DNA from 2 places in the Nocardioides sp. S5-5 genome. Region 2 is predicted to be linked to the other one. Evidence: riboswitches for the same ligand, from Rfam matches in the RefSeq annotation. Region 2 holds a riboswitch; the other holds the start of a gene.

Region 1 (7,979 bases), 480 kb from region 2:
CCGGGCTGCGGTTCTTGAACCTGGCCCGGCAGTACGGCTTCGAGCAGAAGATGGACAATGTGGACGACCTGCATCTGCCTGCCGCGCCCGGCGCGCTGCAGCGGCTACGGTCGGCCGAGCAGAAGCAGACCAAGCCCCAGGGGCAGCAGGGAGGTGACGGGCCGTGATCGCGGTTCTCGGACTCGTGGTGGGCGTCGTCCTCGGCTTCGTGTTCCAGCCCGACGTGCCGCGCACGATCGAGCCGTACCTCCCGATCGCGGTGGTCGCCGCCCTCGACGCCGTCTTCGGCGCGCTGCGCGCCTACCTCGACGGGATCTTCGACGACAAGGTCTTCGTCGTCTCGTTCCTCAGCAACGTCGTGATCGCCGCCGGCATCGTCTACCTCGGCGACCGGCTCGGCGTCGGCGGCCAGCTCTCGACCGGCGTCATCGTCGTCCTCGGCATCCGGATCTTCACCAACGTCGCCGCCATCCGCAGGCACATCTTCCATGCCTGACCAGGACGCCGAGCGGAGCCCCGTCGACCAGGGTCCCGTCGACCGGCTCCGGGCGGCGCTGCTGCGCCCCTCGCGCCGGCAGCTGGTCGCCGCGGCGCTGCTGGCCCTGCTCGGCTTCGGCGCCGTGACCCAGGTGCGCACCGCCGGCACCGACGACACCTATGCCGGCCTGCGCGAGCAGGAGCTGATCGACCTGCTCAACGGCCTCGCCGGGACCCGCCAGCGGACCGAGACCGAGATCGACCGGCTCGAGGAGGTCGCCGGCGGACTGCGCGACGATTCCTCGAAGCGGCAGACCGCCATCGACCAGGCCGACGCCGAGGTCGACGACCTCAACATCCTGGCCGGCCTGGTACCGGTCACCGGCCCGGGCCTGCGGGTCACCATCGAGGAGCAGGACGGCCGGGTGCGGCTCGGCTCCCTGCTCGACACCATCCAGGAGCTGCGCACCGTCGGTGCCGAGGCGATCGAGATCAACGGCGCCGTGCGGGTCGTGGCGCAGACCTCGTTCACGGAGTCCGACGGCGGGTTCGTCGTCGACGGGGAGCGGATCGAGGCGCCGTACGTCGTGGTGGCGATCGGCGAGCCGGGCGCCCTGGCCAACGCGATGACCTTCGCGCTCGGCCCCAAGAAGCAGCTCGAGGAGGACGGCGCCGTGGTGGCCGTCCAGCAGCTGCGCACGGTGGACATCGAGTCCGTGGTGCGACGCGACGAGCCTTCGTATGCCGTTCCGGACCAGGGGCAGTAGCCTTCGGGCCATGACGAACCCCGCGGACCTGAAGTACACCGTCGAGCACGAGTGGCTGCGGCAGCCGGGCGAGAGCGCCGGCTCGGTGCGGGTCGGGATCACCGACTACGCCCAGGACGCCCTCGGCGACATCGTCTACGTCTCGCTCCCGGAGGTAGGTGCCGCCGTCACCGCCGGTGAGTCCTGCGGCGAGCTCGAGTCGACCAAGTCCGTCAGCGACGTCTACGCCCCGGTGAGCGGCGAGGTCGTCGCCGTCAACGAGGCGCTCGACGCCACGCCCGAGCTGGTCAACAACGACCCGTACGGCGCGGGCTGGCTCTTCGAGGTCGTCCCCGCCGACGCCGGCGCCCTCGAGGGGCTGCTCGACGCTGCCGCATATGAGGCCCAGCTCGACAACTGATCCGGTAGGTTCGTAGCAGACCCACCGTGAGGAGCAACTGATGCCGTTCTGCACCGCCTGTGGTCGGCAGAACCCCGATGACGCCCGCTTCTGCTCGCAGTGCGGGAACCGCCTGGTCGCCCCTGAGCCGGCGCCTGTGACCGACGCCACGGCGACGATCCAGTTCGGCGGCGGAGCCGCCGGCGTCGAGACGTCCGACCGGGCCCTGAGCCCGGTCGACGCCGCGGCCGTCGACGCGCTGCCGGTCGGCCACGCGCTGCTCGTCGTCCAGAAGGGACCGGGCTCGGGCAGCCGGTTCCTGCTCGACGCCGACGAGGTCAGCGCCGGTCGCCACCCGGAGAGCGGCATCTTCCTCGACGACGTCACCGTCTCTCGCCGGCACGCGGTCTTCCGTCGCGACGGCGACAGCTTCACGGTCGAGGACGCCGGCAGCCTCAACGGCACCTACGTCAACCGCGACCGGATCGAGAAGGTCCAGCTCAAGGACAGCGACGAGGTCCAGGTCGGCAAGTACCGACTGGTCTTCTTCGCGGGCCACGAGAGCGTCTGAGGACGGTCGCAGGATGACTGCTGCCGTCGCTCGGGGCGAGCGGGAGCCACGGCTCAACATCGGCCAGGTGCTCGACCGACTGCGCGCCGACTTCGAGGACATCAGCATCCCCAAGATCCGCTTCCTCGAGGCCGAGGGGCTCGTGAAGCCGGAGCGCACGCCCGCGGGCTACCGCAAGTTCTCCGAGGCCGACATCGAGCGGCTGCGCTACATCCTGCGGATGCAGCGCGACCACTACCTGCCGCTCAAGGTGATCGGCGAGCATCTCGACGCCATCGACCGGGGCCTGACCCCGCCGGAGCCGGAGCCGGTCGTCCCGACCGTGCCGACCGTCGCGCTCGGGGCCGACGGGCTGCCCGCGCCCGAGTCGTTCCGCCGCACCGACCGGCTGCGGCTCTCGCGCAAGGAGCTGGTCAAGGTCGCCGAGATCGACGAGGACCTGCTCGCGCAGCTCGAGTCCTTCGCGCTGATCAGCCCGTCGCCGACCGGGCACTACGACACCGACGCGCTGGTGATCGCCCAGACCGCGCGCGAGCTGGCCGACTACGGCATCGAGCCGCGACACCTGCGCGCCTTCCGCTCCGCCGCCGATCGCGAGGTCGGGCTGATTCAGCAGGTCGTCACGCCCCGCAAGGGCCGCGACGCCGGGGCGAGCGCGCGTGCCGAGGAGGCGGTCAGCGAGATCGCCGCGCTGTCGGTGCGACTGCACGCCACCTTGGTGAAGGCGGGCCTGCGCCGCATCTGAGTCCGCACCCCCGACGCAGTAGGCTGGACGCATGCGCGAGGTCGACGTGATGGGTGTCCGGGTGGAGATGCCCTCCAACCAGCCGATCGTGCTGCTGCGGGAGGTGGGCGGTGAGCGCTACCTGCCGATCTGGATCGGCGCCGTGGAGGCGACGGCGATCGCCTTCGCGCAGCAGGGCGTCGTCCCCCCGCGGCCGTTGACCCACGACCTGATGAAGGACGTGCTCACCGCGACCGGGAACGAGCTGAGCGAGGTCCGGATCACCGACGTGCGCGACAACGTCTTCTACGCGACCCTGGTCTTCGCCTCCGGCGTCGAGGTCAGCGCCCGACCCTCCGACTCGATCGCGCTCGCGCTGCGCACCGGCACGACCATCTACTGCTCCGACGACGTACTCGCCGAGGCCGGGCTCGCCGCGCCGGCCGAGGAGGAGGACGAGGTCGAGGCGTTCCGCGAGTTCCTCGACCACGTCTCGCCCGAGGACTTCGGCGCCGAGGGGTGAGTCTCAGCCTCAGGGTGAGGGTTTTCGGCGACACGCCCGGTCACGTCTTTGACCGGCCCGACACCCCGGCCGTACCGTGAGAGAGTCGAAATGACAGCAGTGCAATCCCCCCTTGCCTGAAGCGCCCGACCTGGAGGATCCGTGAACGAGCAGCAGCCCGAGAAGGTCGGCCAGGACGTGACCGCGGCGACCGCTGCCGCGCAGGAGCAGGGTCTGCTGTTCACCGATGACGTCTCGCCTCTGCCGAGCGACCTCGGCTACCGCGGCCCCACCGCCTGCAACGCCGCCGGCATCACCTACCGCCAGCTCGACTACTGGGCCCGCACCGGCCTGATCGAGCCGAGCGTGCGCGGAGCCAAGGGCTCCGGCTCGCAGCGTCTCTACAGCTTCCGCGACATCTTGATCCTCAAGATCATCAAGCGGCTCCTCGATGCCGGCATCTCGCTGCAGAACATCCGCACCGCGGTCAGCCACCTGCGCGAGCGCGGCACCGACGACCTCACCCAGGTCACCTTGATGAGCGACGGCGCCTCGGTCTACGAATGCACGAGCAACGACGAGGTCATCGACCTGCTGCAGGGCGGACAGGGCGTGTTCGGCATCGCGATCGGCGGTGTGTGGCGCGAGATCGAGGGCACGCTGGCCGAGCTCCCGAGCGAGCACGCCAACGAGTCGGCCCCGGCCACGCCGATCACCGGAGACGAGCTCGCCGCCCGTCGTGCGGCGCGCAACGTCGGCTGACGGGTCGTCGTACCTGTAGGCTGTAGCCGCTGTTGATGCCGCACGGGAGAGTCAGGTCCCGTGCCTGCGCCGAAGGGGCAATCCCTCCCCGGAACCTCTCAGGCGCCAGGACCGTGTGGAGCAGGCGACTCTGAAGGTGCAGTGATGCGCTGACAGAGGGGGAGGGCTCGATCGATGTCGACCCCACCCCAGGAGCACGCCTAGCCATGAGCGCCCCCTTCGTCACCCGTCACATCGGCCCGGACGACACCCAGGTCGAGACCATGCTCGACCGTCTCGGCCACGCCTCCCTCGATGCGCTGATGGACGCGGCCGTCCCGAAGTCGATCCGGTCCACCGACCCGCTGGGACTGCCCGCCGGCGTCGACGAGGAGACGGCCGCGGCCGAGCTGCGGGCGCTGGCCGGCGCGAACGTCCCCGGTGAGTCGATGATCGGTCTGGGCTACCACGCCACCGTGACCCCGGCGGTGATCCGGCGCAACGTGCTCGAGGACCCGAGCTGGTACACCGCCTACACGCCCTACCAGCCGGAGATCTCCCAGGGCCGGCTCGAGGCCCTCATCAACTTCCAGACCATGGTCGCGGACCTGACGGGCCTCCACACCGCCGGGTCGTCGCTGCTCGACGAGGGCACCGCCGCGGCTGAGGCCGTGGCCCTGGCGCACCGCGCACTCCCCAGGAACAAGGGGGCGAAGGCGCACGGCCCGTTCGTCGTCGACGCCGACGCGCTGCCGCAGACCATCGACGTGGTCGCCACCCGTTGCGAGGGCCTCGGCATCGAGATCCTGGTCGCCGACCTCTCCGCGGGGCTGCCCGACGGCGACGTCTGCGGAGTGCTGGTCCAGTACCCGGGCGCCTCCGGCCGGGTCGCCGACCTGAAGCCGCTCGTCGACGCCGTCCACGAGCGCGGCGGCCTGGCCGTCGTCGCGGCCGACCTGCTCGCGCTCACCCTGCTCGAGGCCCCCGGCACCCTCGGCGCCGACGTCGTCGTCGGCTCGGCCCAGCGCCTCGGCGTCCCGCTGTTCTACGGCGGCCCGCACGCCGGCTTCATGGCGGTGCGCGAGGGTCTCGAGCGCCAGCTGCCCGGGCGCCTGGTCGGCGTCTCGGTCGACGCGGAGGGCCGTCCGGCGTACCGTCTGGCACTGCAGACCCGCGAGCAGCACATCCGCCGCGACAAGGCGACGTCCAACATCTGCACCGCCCAGGTTCTGCTCGCCGTCACCGCGGGCATGTACGCCGTCTACCACGGTCCCGAGGGACTGCGAGCGATCGCAGGGGACATCCACGACCTGGCCCGCCGCGCCGCCGCCTCGCTCGCGGCCGCGGGCGTCGAGGTCGTCAACGACTCCTTCTTCGACACCCTCACCGTCCGGGTGCCGGGGCGCGCGGAGGCCGTCGTGGCCGCCGCCCGCGAGGCGTCGATCCACCTGCGCATCGTCGACGCCGACACGGTCGCCGTCGCCTTCGGCGAGACCGCGGGGGAGGCCACCCTGGTCGCCGTGCTCGGCGCCTTCGGCGTGTCCGCCGTGTCGGCGGAGGGGGACGCGGGGCTGCCCGAGGACCTCGAGCGCACCACCGGGTTCCTCACCCACCCGGTGTTCAACACCCATCACAACGAGACCTCGATGCTGCGCTACCTGGCGCGGCTCTCGAATCGCGACTACGCGCTCGACCGCGGCATGATCCCGCTCGGCTCCTGCACGATGAAGCTCAACGCGACCACCGAGATGGAGCCGATCTCGCTGGCCGGGTTCGCCAACCTGCACCCGTTCGCGCCGGCCGCGGACGCCGACGGCTATCGACAGCTGATCGACCAGCTCGAGGGCTGGCTCGCCGAGGTGACCGGCTACGACCGGGTCTCGATCCAGCCCAACGCCGGCGCCCAGGGCGAGTACGCCGGCATGCTCGCCATCCGCAACTACCACCGGGCCAACGGCCAGGGCCAGCGCGACGTCTGCCTGATCCCGTCCTCGGCCCATGGCACCAACCCGGCCTCCGCGGTGATGGCCGGCATGAAGGTCGTGGTGGTCAAGGCCGCCGACGACGGCACCGTCGATCTCGCCGACCTGCGCGCGAAGTGCGAGCAGCACGCCGAGACGCTCGCCGCGATCATGGTCACCTACCCCTCGACCCACGGCGTCTACGAGGAGACCATCACCGAGCTGTGCGACCTGGTCCACGAGCACGGCGGCCAGGTCTACATCGACGGGGCGAACTTCAACGCGCTGCTCGGCTACGCCGCCCCTGGCAGGTTCGGCGGCGACGTCTCGCACCTCAACCTGCACAAGACGTTCTGCATCCCCCACGGCGGCGGTGGCCCCGGCGTCGGCCCGGTCGCGGTGCGCGCCCACCTGGCGCCGTACCTGCCCACGCACCCGCTGCACCCCGACGCCACTCGGCGTGAGGGCACCGGCGCGATCAGCGCGGCGCCGTTCGGCTCCGCCGGCATCCTGCCCATCTCGTGGGCCTACATCCGGATGATGGGCGGCGCGGGCCTGACCCGCGCGACCGCCGTCGCGGTGCTCTCGGCCAACTACGTCGCCGCCCGTCTCGGCGAGCACTTCCCGGTTCTCTACCGCGGCGAGTCCGGCCTGGTCGCCCACGAGTGCATCCTCGACCTGCGCCCGATCACCGCCGAGACCGGCGTCTCGGTCGACGACGTCGCCAAGCGGCTCGTCGACTACGGCTTCCACGCCCCGACCATGTCCTTCCCGGTCGCCGGCACGCTCATGGTCGAGCCCACCGAGTCCGAGGACCTGGCCGAGCTGGACCGGTTCTGCGACGCGATGATCGCGATCAAGGGCGAGATCGACAAGGTCGGCTCGGGGGAGTGGGCGGTCGACGACTCGCCGCTGCACCACGCGCCCCACACCGCCCGCGCGCTCGTCGGCGACTGGGACCGCTCCTACTCCCGCGAGGTGGCCGTCTTCCCGGCAGGCATCTCGCCCGACAAGTACTGGCCCCCGGTCGCCCGCATCGACCAGGCCTACGGCGACCGCAACCTGGTCTGCGCGTGCCCGCCGATGGACGCCTACGTCGAGTGACCTCGTACGACGACGCGCTGGCGTCGCTGCAGGCCGCGGGCCGGCTGCCCTCCGTCTCGGCAGCAGTCGCCCGCGGCGGCACGCCGGTGTGGCAGGGCTGGGTGAGCGTGCTGGCGGGGCGTGAGGTGACCAGCGCGTCGTCGTACCGGATCGGGTCGATCACCAAGACCCTCACCGCGGTGCTGGTGCTCCAGCTCCGTGACGAGGGGAGGCTCGGGCTCGACGACCCGATCGGACGGTTCGTGCCCGGCGGCTACGGCTCGGCCACGGTGGGTGAGCTGCTCGCCCACACCGCGGGCCTGCAGAGCGAGCCCGCCGGCGCGTGGTGGGAGCGCGTCGACGGCGGCTCCGTCTCCGACCTGCTCGCCGCCAACGACGGCTCCGGTCGGGTCGCCGCGGCAGGGGAGTGCTACCACTACTCCAACCTCGGCTTCGCCCTCCTCGGCGAGGCGGTCGCCCGGCTGCGGGACGCGTCGTGGTGGTCGGTCGTGCGGTCGCGGCTGCTCGAGCCGCTCGGGATGAGCGCGACGTCGTACCACCCGCCGGACGACCACGCGCCCGGCCGCAGCGTCGACCACTTCGCCCACACCCTGTCCGCCGAGCCGCACTCCGACACCGGCGCGATGGCGCCGGCCGGACAGCTGTGGAGCACCGTCGGCGACCTGCTGCGGTGGGCGGACTTCCTCGTCACCGGGCACCCCGAGGTGCTCGCCGCGGCGACGCTCGCCGAGATGGCCGAGCGCGCCACTCCCG
Region 2 (7,979 bases):
CGCCCTCGCCGACGGGACCGTGCGCGCGTGGGGCCACAACTCCTCGGGCCAGCTCGGCGACGGCACCACGACGAGCCGGTCGTCGGCCGTCACGGTCCTCGGCGTGAGCGGCGCACGCCGGGTCAGCGGCGGCGCGGAGCTCTCCGTCGCCCTCTCCGCCCCGGCCGGTCCGCCGGGCAACCGGCCGCCGACCGCGCACGCCGGCGGCAGCTGCGACCTGCTCTCCTGCACGTTCTCCGCCGCGGGGTCCGCCGATCCCGACGGCACCCTCACCTCCTACGCCTGGGACTTCGGCGACGGCACCACCGGGACGGGAGCATCGCCGACGCACGACTACGCCCGCGCGGGCAGCTACCCCGTCACGCTGACCGTGACCGACGACGCGGGCGCGAGCGACGACGACACCGTCACGGTGACCGCCACGGACCCGCCGACGGGCGGCAGCGTCGAGCTCCGGGCGGCGACGGGCGTGAGCCGCAACGCGGCCGGGGCGACGGTCGTCGTACCGGCGGCCGTGCGGGCGGGCGACGTGCTCGTCCTGCTCGTCGCCACCAACCGGCTGGCCACCACGACCACGCCGGCCGGCTGGGCCCTGGCGGGCACGCTCACCGACGACGGCCTGCGCTCGTGGGTGTTCACCCGGGCCGCCGCGGCCGGCACCGCGGGCTCCAGCGTGACGGTCGGCCTCGACGCGACGAGCAAGGTCGACGTCGCCCTGCTGGCCTACGACGGCGCGAGTGTCACGGCCGTGGCCTCCCGCGCCGAGACGAGCACCGGCACCGGCCACCTGGCGCCGGCGGCGTCGGTCACCGTGCCCGGGTCACGGGTGCTCCACCACTGGGTCACCAAGGTGAACTCCGCCGCGACCTGGTCGGTGCCCACCGACGTGACGGTGCGCCGGACCGCGACGAGCAGCGGCAGCGGTCAGGTGTGCAGCCTGACCGCCGACGGCGGTCCGGCCACCCCCGGCGTCTGGCCCGCGCACACCGCCACGGCCAGCGCGGCCTCCGGCAAGGCGATCGCCTGGACGATCGTGATCGCTCCCGACTGAGACAGCGCTCACCCGGACGCCGGACGCAGCACCGGCATCCCCGCCAGCGGGGCGCCTGCCACGGTCACGACCCCGACCATCCGAGCCGACGACCCGAGCAGCGTCGCGCCGTGGTCGGTGCGCAGCGCCGAGCGCCCGAACTGGATCTCGAGCACGCCGATCTTCAGCCGACCGCCCTCGCGCACCAGCGCCACCTCCCCGCGGCGCGGGCGCCGGTCGGTCGAGACCAGCAGCTCGGTCCCGGCCGGCCAGCCGTGGGAGGCGAGCGCGTCGTTGCGCAGCCGGATCCGGACGTCCTCGCCGTCCGCGCCGGCCTTCGCCGCCGGGCGGGCTCGAGCCACGGGCGGCTCCGGCGGGGGCAGGTCGAGCGGCAGGCACTCCTGGGCCGCCGCCACACCAGCTCGGACCGAACGCATGTTCGAAGCGTACCGGAAGGCCTAGCCACTAGATGAGCAACGCCAAGGGGTCGTGCGTTGAGCGCCGCTCGGCGCCGCGTCGGCAAGGCGTCGGCGCGAGGGCATGCCGGGCGCACGTCGAGCGTCGGCAACGCAGCCGACGTGGATGCTGGGTGGGGCTCGGCGTGCGAGAGCTTGGAGTTACTCATCTAGGGTCGGGGACGATCGCCATGAACCCCATCCCGGACCGCCCCCGCAGACTGCTGCTCGCCGTCGACGCACCGTCGCTGCTGCACCGCAACCACCACGCGCGCGCCCACACCCGGCACCGCGACCGCGGCGGGCGGCCGGCGTGGGCGCTGCACGGCATGCTGCGCCAGATCATCGAGTCGATCGACCAGTTCGCGCCGGACGCGGTGATCTTCGGGCTCGACGACCGGGTGGCGTCGGACCGCCGCGACGCCTATCCCGACTACAAGGCGGGCCGGGCCGAGAAGGACCCCGACCTGGTCGACCAGCTGGACCGGGCCGGGGCGCTGCTCGACGCGCTCGGCCTGGCCACGCTCACCCCGCCCGGCCTGGAGGCCGACGACGTCAACGCGTCGGCCGCGACCTGGGCCGGCGAGAACGGCTGGGACTGCGTGATCATCACCTCCGACCGCGACTCGTTCGCCCACATCAGCGAGCACACCCGGGTGCTGCGGCTGATCAACGGCGGGATCAACGGCTCTCCCCTGCTCACCTCGGCCCACCTGCGCTCGATGTACGGCGTGCCGGCGGAGCGCTACCTGGAGTTCGCCGCGGTGCGGGGCGATGCCAGCGACAACCTGCCCGGGGTGCCCGGGATCGGCGAGAAGACCGCCGCCTACCTGCTCTCCCACATCGGCTCGATGCGCGAGATCTGGGCCGACATCGAGCACGACGAGGGCCGCTCGGTCGTCGCGGCGCTGGACGCGTGGGCCGAGGAGACCGGCGCGCGGCGTACCGGCGCGACGGTGCTCAAGCGGCTCTCGGCGCCGGGCGCGCGCGACACCTACGAGTTCAACCTGCGGATGATGGCCGGGCGCACCGACCTCGACCTGGGCCTGACCCCCGACGTCCCGGGTACGCCGGGCCTGCTCCCCCTCGACATCGCCCGGGTCGAGCGCGTGGTCGGCCACCTCGACATGGAGGCGACCACGGCACTCGCGCTGCGGGTGCTCACGGGCGACCCGGCGTCGGTGCCGCGCGGCTGAGACGCTGGCGAGGTGACCGACGCCCAGGACGCCCCGGTCCAGGGCCTCACCGGGCGCGGTGCGGATCAGGGCAGGTACAGGGTCGCCCGGACCGGGTTGTGGTCGGAGGCCATCGGGGTGGCGTAGCGACCGCCCGCCAGGACCGCGATGTTCTCCCAGCTCGGCACGGTGATGCCCGGCGAGACGAAGATCCGGTCGACGTGGGTCGGCCAGGTCGTCGAGCGCGGCGGGTCGGCCTTGAAGGCGTGCGCGGAGTTGAGGTACGGGTAGGTCAGGTGGGCGGCGACGTCGACCGAGTCGGCGTACCCGGCACCCTCCATGACCAGGCGCGGGGTGTCGGTCTGGCCGCGGCGGTCCAGGCCGCGGTGGGAGTTGAAGTCGCCGAGCAGGATCGTCGGCACCCCCGGGAACGCGCCGTTGACCCGGCCGAGCACGTAGGCGGTCTCCTGCTGGCGGGTGCCGTCGGACTTGCCGTCGCGCAGGTGGACCGCGGCGACCGCGACCTGCTTGCCGGTCGCCCGGTGCTGGACCAGCGCGTGGCAGAACCCGTGGTTGCGGTCGCCGAACCTGGTGAAGCGGGTGCCCTTGCTGTTGTGCTTCGGGTCGACGACGGCGTACGCGCTGGAGCGGACGTAGGCGGTCTGGCTGAACAGCTTGCGCTTCTTGCTCTTCTGGGTCTGGCAGGCCAGCGTGTAGCCGCGCTTCTTCATGACCTTGCCGATCCAGCGCTTCTTCTTGCCGTACTTGTGGGCGAGGTGGCCCTCGACGAACACCATGATGTCGGCGTTCATCCGGTCGATGTCGGCGACGACCTTCTTCTGCCGCTTCTTCCACTTCCAGCCGCCGTTGCAGTTCTTCTTCGATCCGCAGGCGACGTTGAACGTGGCCGCGGTGGTCGCCAGCGCGGTCGGCACGACGGCGCGGGACATCGGCGGCGTCACCTTGCAGGCCCGCGGACTGCCCGCGCCACCGGCGTTGGTCATCAGCGCGAAGCAGTACGTCGTGCCGGGGGCCAGGCCCGGCACGGCGGTGCGCGTGCCGGAGACCGCCCGGTAGACCATCTGGCCCGCCAGGATCGGCTCGCCCTCACCCTTCAGCGCGTAGACGTCGTAGGCCGACGCGCCGGGCGCGGCGTCCCAGTCGAGGGTGATCGTCACGGTGCCGTCGGGCTGCACCGCCTGCCCGGAGACCCAGGGAGCGCTCGGGCGGGCGGCGGCGCCCGCGGGCGAGAGCGCGGACAGCACGCCGAGCGCGACGGCGAGAACGGTCAGGAGGCAGAGCAGACGACGCATGGGCTCTACTTTCTCGCAAAGGGACGCCACATGCAGGTCGATCCCCAAAATGGGTGATGACATACCGGTCGGATCGGGATCCGGGACCGGCAGCTCACCAGGGCGAGGGCTCGTAGTCCTTCACGAAGCAGCCGTACAGGTCCTCCCCCGCCTCGCCACGCACGATCGGGTCGTAGACCCGGGCCGCGCCGTCGACCAGGTCGAGCGGCGCGTGCCAGCCCTCGGCGGCGATCCGCAGCTTCTCGTGGTGCGGTCGCTCGTCGGTGATCCAGCCGGTGTCGACGGCCGTCATCAGGATCCGGTCGGTCTCGAACATCTCGCCCGACGAGGTGCGGGTCATCATGTTGAGCGCGGCCTTGGCCATGTTGGTGTGCGGGTGCCCGGCGCCCTTGTAGCGACGGGAGAACTGGCCCTCCATCGCCGAGACGTTGACGATGTACGCGCGGCGGGCGCCGTTCTGGACGGCGGCCCGCAGCGCCGGGCGCAGCCGGGAGTTGATCAGGAAGGGCGCGATCGAGTTGCAGAACTGCACCTCGAGCAGCTCCAACGGGTCGACCTCGTCGAGCACCTGGGTCCAGGAGTTGTTGTCCTGGATGTCGGGGATCAGCCCGCCGGCGTCGATCGCGGTGCCGGCCAGGTGCTGCTCGAGCGAGGCGCCGCCGGCCTTCAGCGCGAGCGCGGTCATCGAGGCGGCATTGTGGGCCGCCAGCGCCGCCTCGGCCGACTCCCCCTCGTGGTGGGCGACGGCGTGGTCGGCCAGGGCGCCGGCGATCGCCGCCGGGTGCGCCTCGGAGATCCGGTCGAAGGCCACCATCTCGGGCAGCTCGATCCCGGTGGGCAGCGGCGCCAGCTCGCCCTCGGTGAGGTGCGTGTAGGCGCCCGGCAGGCGTCGTACGGTCTGGCACGCGTTGTTGATGATGATGTCGAGCGGGCCGTCCGCGGCGACGTCGTCGGTCAGCGCGATGACCTGGGTGGGGTCGCGCAGGTCGATGCCGACGACCTTGAGCCGGTGCAGCCACTCGGCGGAGTCCTCCATCGCGGCGAACCGGCGGACGGCGTCCTTCGGGAACCGGGTGGTGATCGTGGTGTGCGCGCCGTCGCGGAGCAGGCGCAGCGCGATGTACATGCCGATCTTGGCGCGACCACCCGTGAGCAGCGCGCGCTTGCCGGTGAGGTCGGTGCGCTGGTCGCGCTTGGCGTGGCTCATCGCGGCGCAGCGCGGGCACAGCCAGTGGTAGAACGCGTCGACCAGGGTGAAGTCCTCCTTGCAGATGTAGCACCCACGCGCGGTGAGCAGCTCACCGGCGAACGCGCCCTGCGCGGTGGAGACCAGCGGGATGCCGGCGGTCTCGTCGTCGATCCGCATCGGCGAGCCGGTCGCCGTCCTCTCGATGACGTCCTGGTCGTGACGCTGCCGCTCCAGCCGGATCTCGGCGCGCCGCTGCTTCTTGATCAGCTTGTACATGTACGACGCCGCCCGCTTCATGGTGCGCACGTCCTCGTGCTCGGGGTCGAGCAGCGGGACCTGACGGAGGACCTTGAGGGTGATCGCGAGCTCGTCCGGGTCGATCCCGGTCAGCCGCTCGGCGGAGTCGGGGCGAGGCACCGCCCGATGGTACGGGGACCGGCCGCCGGATGCCGTATGCTCGCCCCACGCCATGACCGGCGTCACAACTGAACATCGCGCCGTTCGAACCCCGGCGGGAGAGTCCCAGTCCCACGAGGACGGGCGCCGAAGGAGCAAATCTCCCCAAGAATCTCTCAGGCCCCCTGACCGCCGGGACGAGGCGAACTCTGGAAAGACGGACCGGACCCACCGGCCCGCACCCACGGTGCAAGCCGCCCGACGGGCGGTGAAGCTCTCAGGTAGCGATGACAGAGCGGGGAGGCAGCCCAGCCACGCGCGCGGCACACGCCGTGCGCTCCACGAGGAAGCCTCCCGATGACCACACCTTCCGTGACCCCACGGCTCACTCCGCTCCACGACGTCCATATCGCCCTCGGCGCGTCGTTCACCGACTTCGCGGGCTGGCAGATGCCGGTCCGCTACGGCTCGGAGAGCGTCGAGCACCGCGCCGTGCGGACGACGGCCGGGCTGTTCGACCTCACCCACATGGGCGAGATCGAGCTGACCGGCCCCGGCGCGGGCAACGCGCTGGACCACGCGCTGGTCGGCCGGCCGTCCGCGATCGGCGTGGGCCGGGCGCGCTACTCGATGATCTGCGCCGAGGACGGCGGGATCATCGACGACCTCGTCGTCTACCGGCTCGCCGAGGAGCACTACCTCGTCGTCGCGAACGCCGGCAACGTCGCGGTCGTCGCCCCCGAGCTGGTCGCCCGCGCCGGGGGGTACGACGTCACGGTCCGGGACACGTCGGCGCACTGGGCGCTGCTGGCGGTCCAGGGCCCCGCGTCCGCGGAGATCCTGTCCGGGCTGACCGAGCTCGACGTGCCGTCGCTGAGGTACTACGCGATCGACGCCGGCACGGTCGCCGGCATCGACGTGCTGCTCGCCCGCACCGGCTACACCGGCGAGGACGGCTTCGAGGTCTACTGCAAGCCGGGTGACGCCGCCGCCGTCTGGGAGGCGCTCAGCACGGCCGGCGAGGCACACGGCCTGGTCCCCGCCGGACTCGCCTGCCGCGACACGCTGCGCCTCGAGGCCGGGATGCCGCTCTACGGCCACGAGCTCGACCGGGCCACCACGCCGTACGAGGCCGGTCTGGGCCGGGTCGTCGTCCTCGACAAGCCCGAGGGCTTCGTCGGCCAGGCAGCGCTCGCGAAGCGCAAGGCGGAGGGCCCCCAACGGGTCCTCGTCGGCCTGGCCGCCACCGGTCGCCGCTCCCCGCGCGCCGGCTACCCGGTCCTCGACCCGGCCGGCGGTGCCGAGGTCGGCGTCATCACCAGCGGGTCGCCCTCCCCCACGCTGGAGAGGCCGATCGCGATGGCCTACGTGCCGGTCGCCCTGTCGGCGGTCGGCACCCGACTCCAGGTGTCGCTGCGCGGCACCCTCGAGGACGCCGACGTCGTCGAGCTCCCCTTCTACACCCGCAGCCGCTGAGCAGGAGAACCCCATGAGCAACCCCACCCACCTCCGGTACACCGCCGAGCACGAGTGGATCGCCGTCGACGGCGACACCGCCAAGGTCGGCGTGACCGCCTATGCCGCGGACGCCCTCGGCGACGTCGTGTACGTCGACCTGCCCGCCGTCGGCACCGCCGTCACCGCCGGCGAGTCCTGCGGCGAGCTCGAGTCGACCAAGTCGGTCAGCGACCTGTACGCCCCGGTCACCGGCGAGGTGGTCGAGGTCAACGACGCCGTCGACGCCGACCCGAGCCTGGTCAACAGCGACCCGTTCGGCCAGGGCTGGCTGTTCGTCGTCAAGGTGACCGCGACCGGCGAGCTGATGGACGCGGCGGCCTACGACTCCCTGATCGCCTCGACGTGACAGCGGGGTCCATGCGGGCGGCTGTACCGTCGAATCATGGAACGCAGGAGCGAGTGACCCGATGGCGCTGAGCGTCTTCGACCTCTACTCCATCGGCATCGGGCCGTCGTCGTCCCACACGGTCGGCCCGATGCGGGCGGCGCGCACCTTCGCCACCGGCCTCGCGGTCGACGGGGAGCTGCCGCGGGTCGCGCGGGTGCGGGCGGAGCTGTTCGGCTCGCTCGGCGCGACCGGGCACGGCCACGGCTCGGTCAAGGCCGTGATCCTCGGGCTCGAGGGTGACGACCCGGCGACCACCGACACCGCGACGTACGACGCCCGGGTGGCCGCGATCCTCGAGCACGAGCAGCTCCGGATCGCCGGCGAGCGGGCCGTCCGCTTCGAGGCCGACGACGTCGTCATGCACCGCCGCCAGTCGCTGCCCGCGCACCCGAACGGCATGGTGTTCACGGCGTACGACGCCGAGGGCGCCGAGCTGCGCGCTCGCACCTACTACTCGGTGGGCGGCGGCTTCGTGGTCGACGAGACCCAGGTCGGCGCGGACCGGGTGGTCGTGG

Evidence for each region. A riboswitch is a leader RNA that binds a small molecule or an ion and turns the genes downstream of it on or off. The one in region 2 is predicted to bind glycine.
Region 1: another riboswitch for glycine. It lies ahead of gcvP (aminomethyl-transferring glycine dehydrogenase); the one in region 2 lies ahead of gcvT (glycine cleavage system aminomethyltransferase GcvT).

The regions. Positions count from the first base shown of each region.
Region 1 is NZ_CP199913.1:2,500,155-2,508,133, reverse strand. Features, by position in the region: gene ACUP6Y_RS11820 (DUF881 domain-containing protein) at 1-167, shown strand, start outside; gene ACUP6Y_RS11815 (small basic family protein) at 164-496, shown strand; gene ACUP6Y_RS11810 (DUF881 domain-containing protein) at 489-1,244, shown strand; gene gcvH (glycine cleavage system protein GcvH) at 1,255-1,644, shown strand; gene ACUP6Y_RS11800 (FHA domain-containing protein) at 1,685-2,194, shown strand; gene ftsR (transcriptional regulator FtsR) at 2,208-2,939, shown strand; gene ACUP6Y_RS11790 (bifunctional nuclease family protein) at 2,971-3,441, shown strand; gene ACUP6Y_RS11785 (MerR family transcriptional regulator) at 3,583-4,182, shown strand; glycine riboswitch at 4,216-4,306, shown strand; gene gcvP (aminomethyl-transferring glycine dehydrogenase) at 4,389-7,226, shown strand; gene ACUP6Y_RS11775 (serine hydrolase domain-containing protein) at 7,223-7,979, shown strand, end outside.
Region 2 is NZ_CP199913.1:2,022,450-2,030,428, reverse strand. Features, by position in the region: gene ACUP6Y_RS09555 (RCC1 domain-containing protein) at 1-1,051, shown strand, start outside; gene ACUP6Y_RS09550 (hypothetical protein) at 1,060-1,467, opposite strand; gene ACUP6Y_RS09545 (5'-3' exonuclease) at 1,677-2,681, shown strand; gene ACUP6Y_RS09540 (endonuclease/exonuclease/phosphatase family protein) at 2,747-3,973, opposite strand; gene ACUP6Y_RS09535 (SDR family NAD(P)-dependent oxidoreductase) at 4,068-5,579, opposite strand; glycine riboswitch at 5,665-5,760, shown strand; glycine riboswitch at 5,761-5,862, shown strand; gene gcvT (glycine cleavage system aminomethyltransferase GcvT) at 5,916-7,034, shown strand; gene gcvH (glycine cleavage system protein GcvH) at 7,048-7,422, shown strand; gene ACUP6Y_RS09520 (L-serine ammonia-lyase) at 7,484-7,979, shown strand, end outside.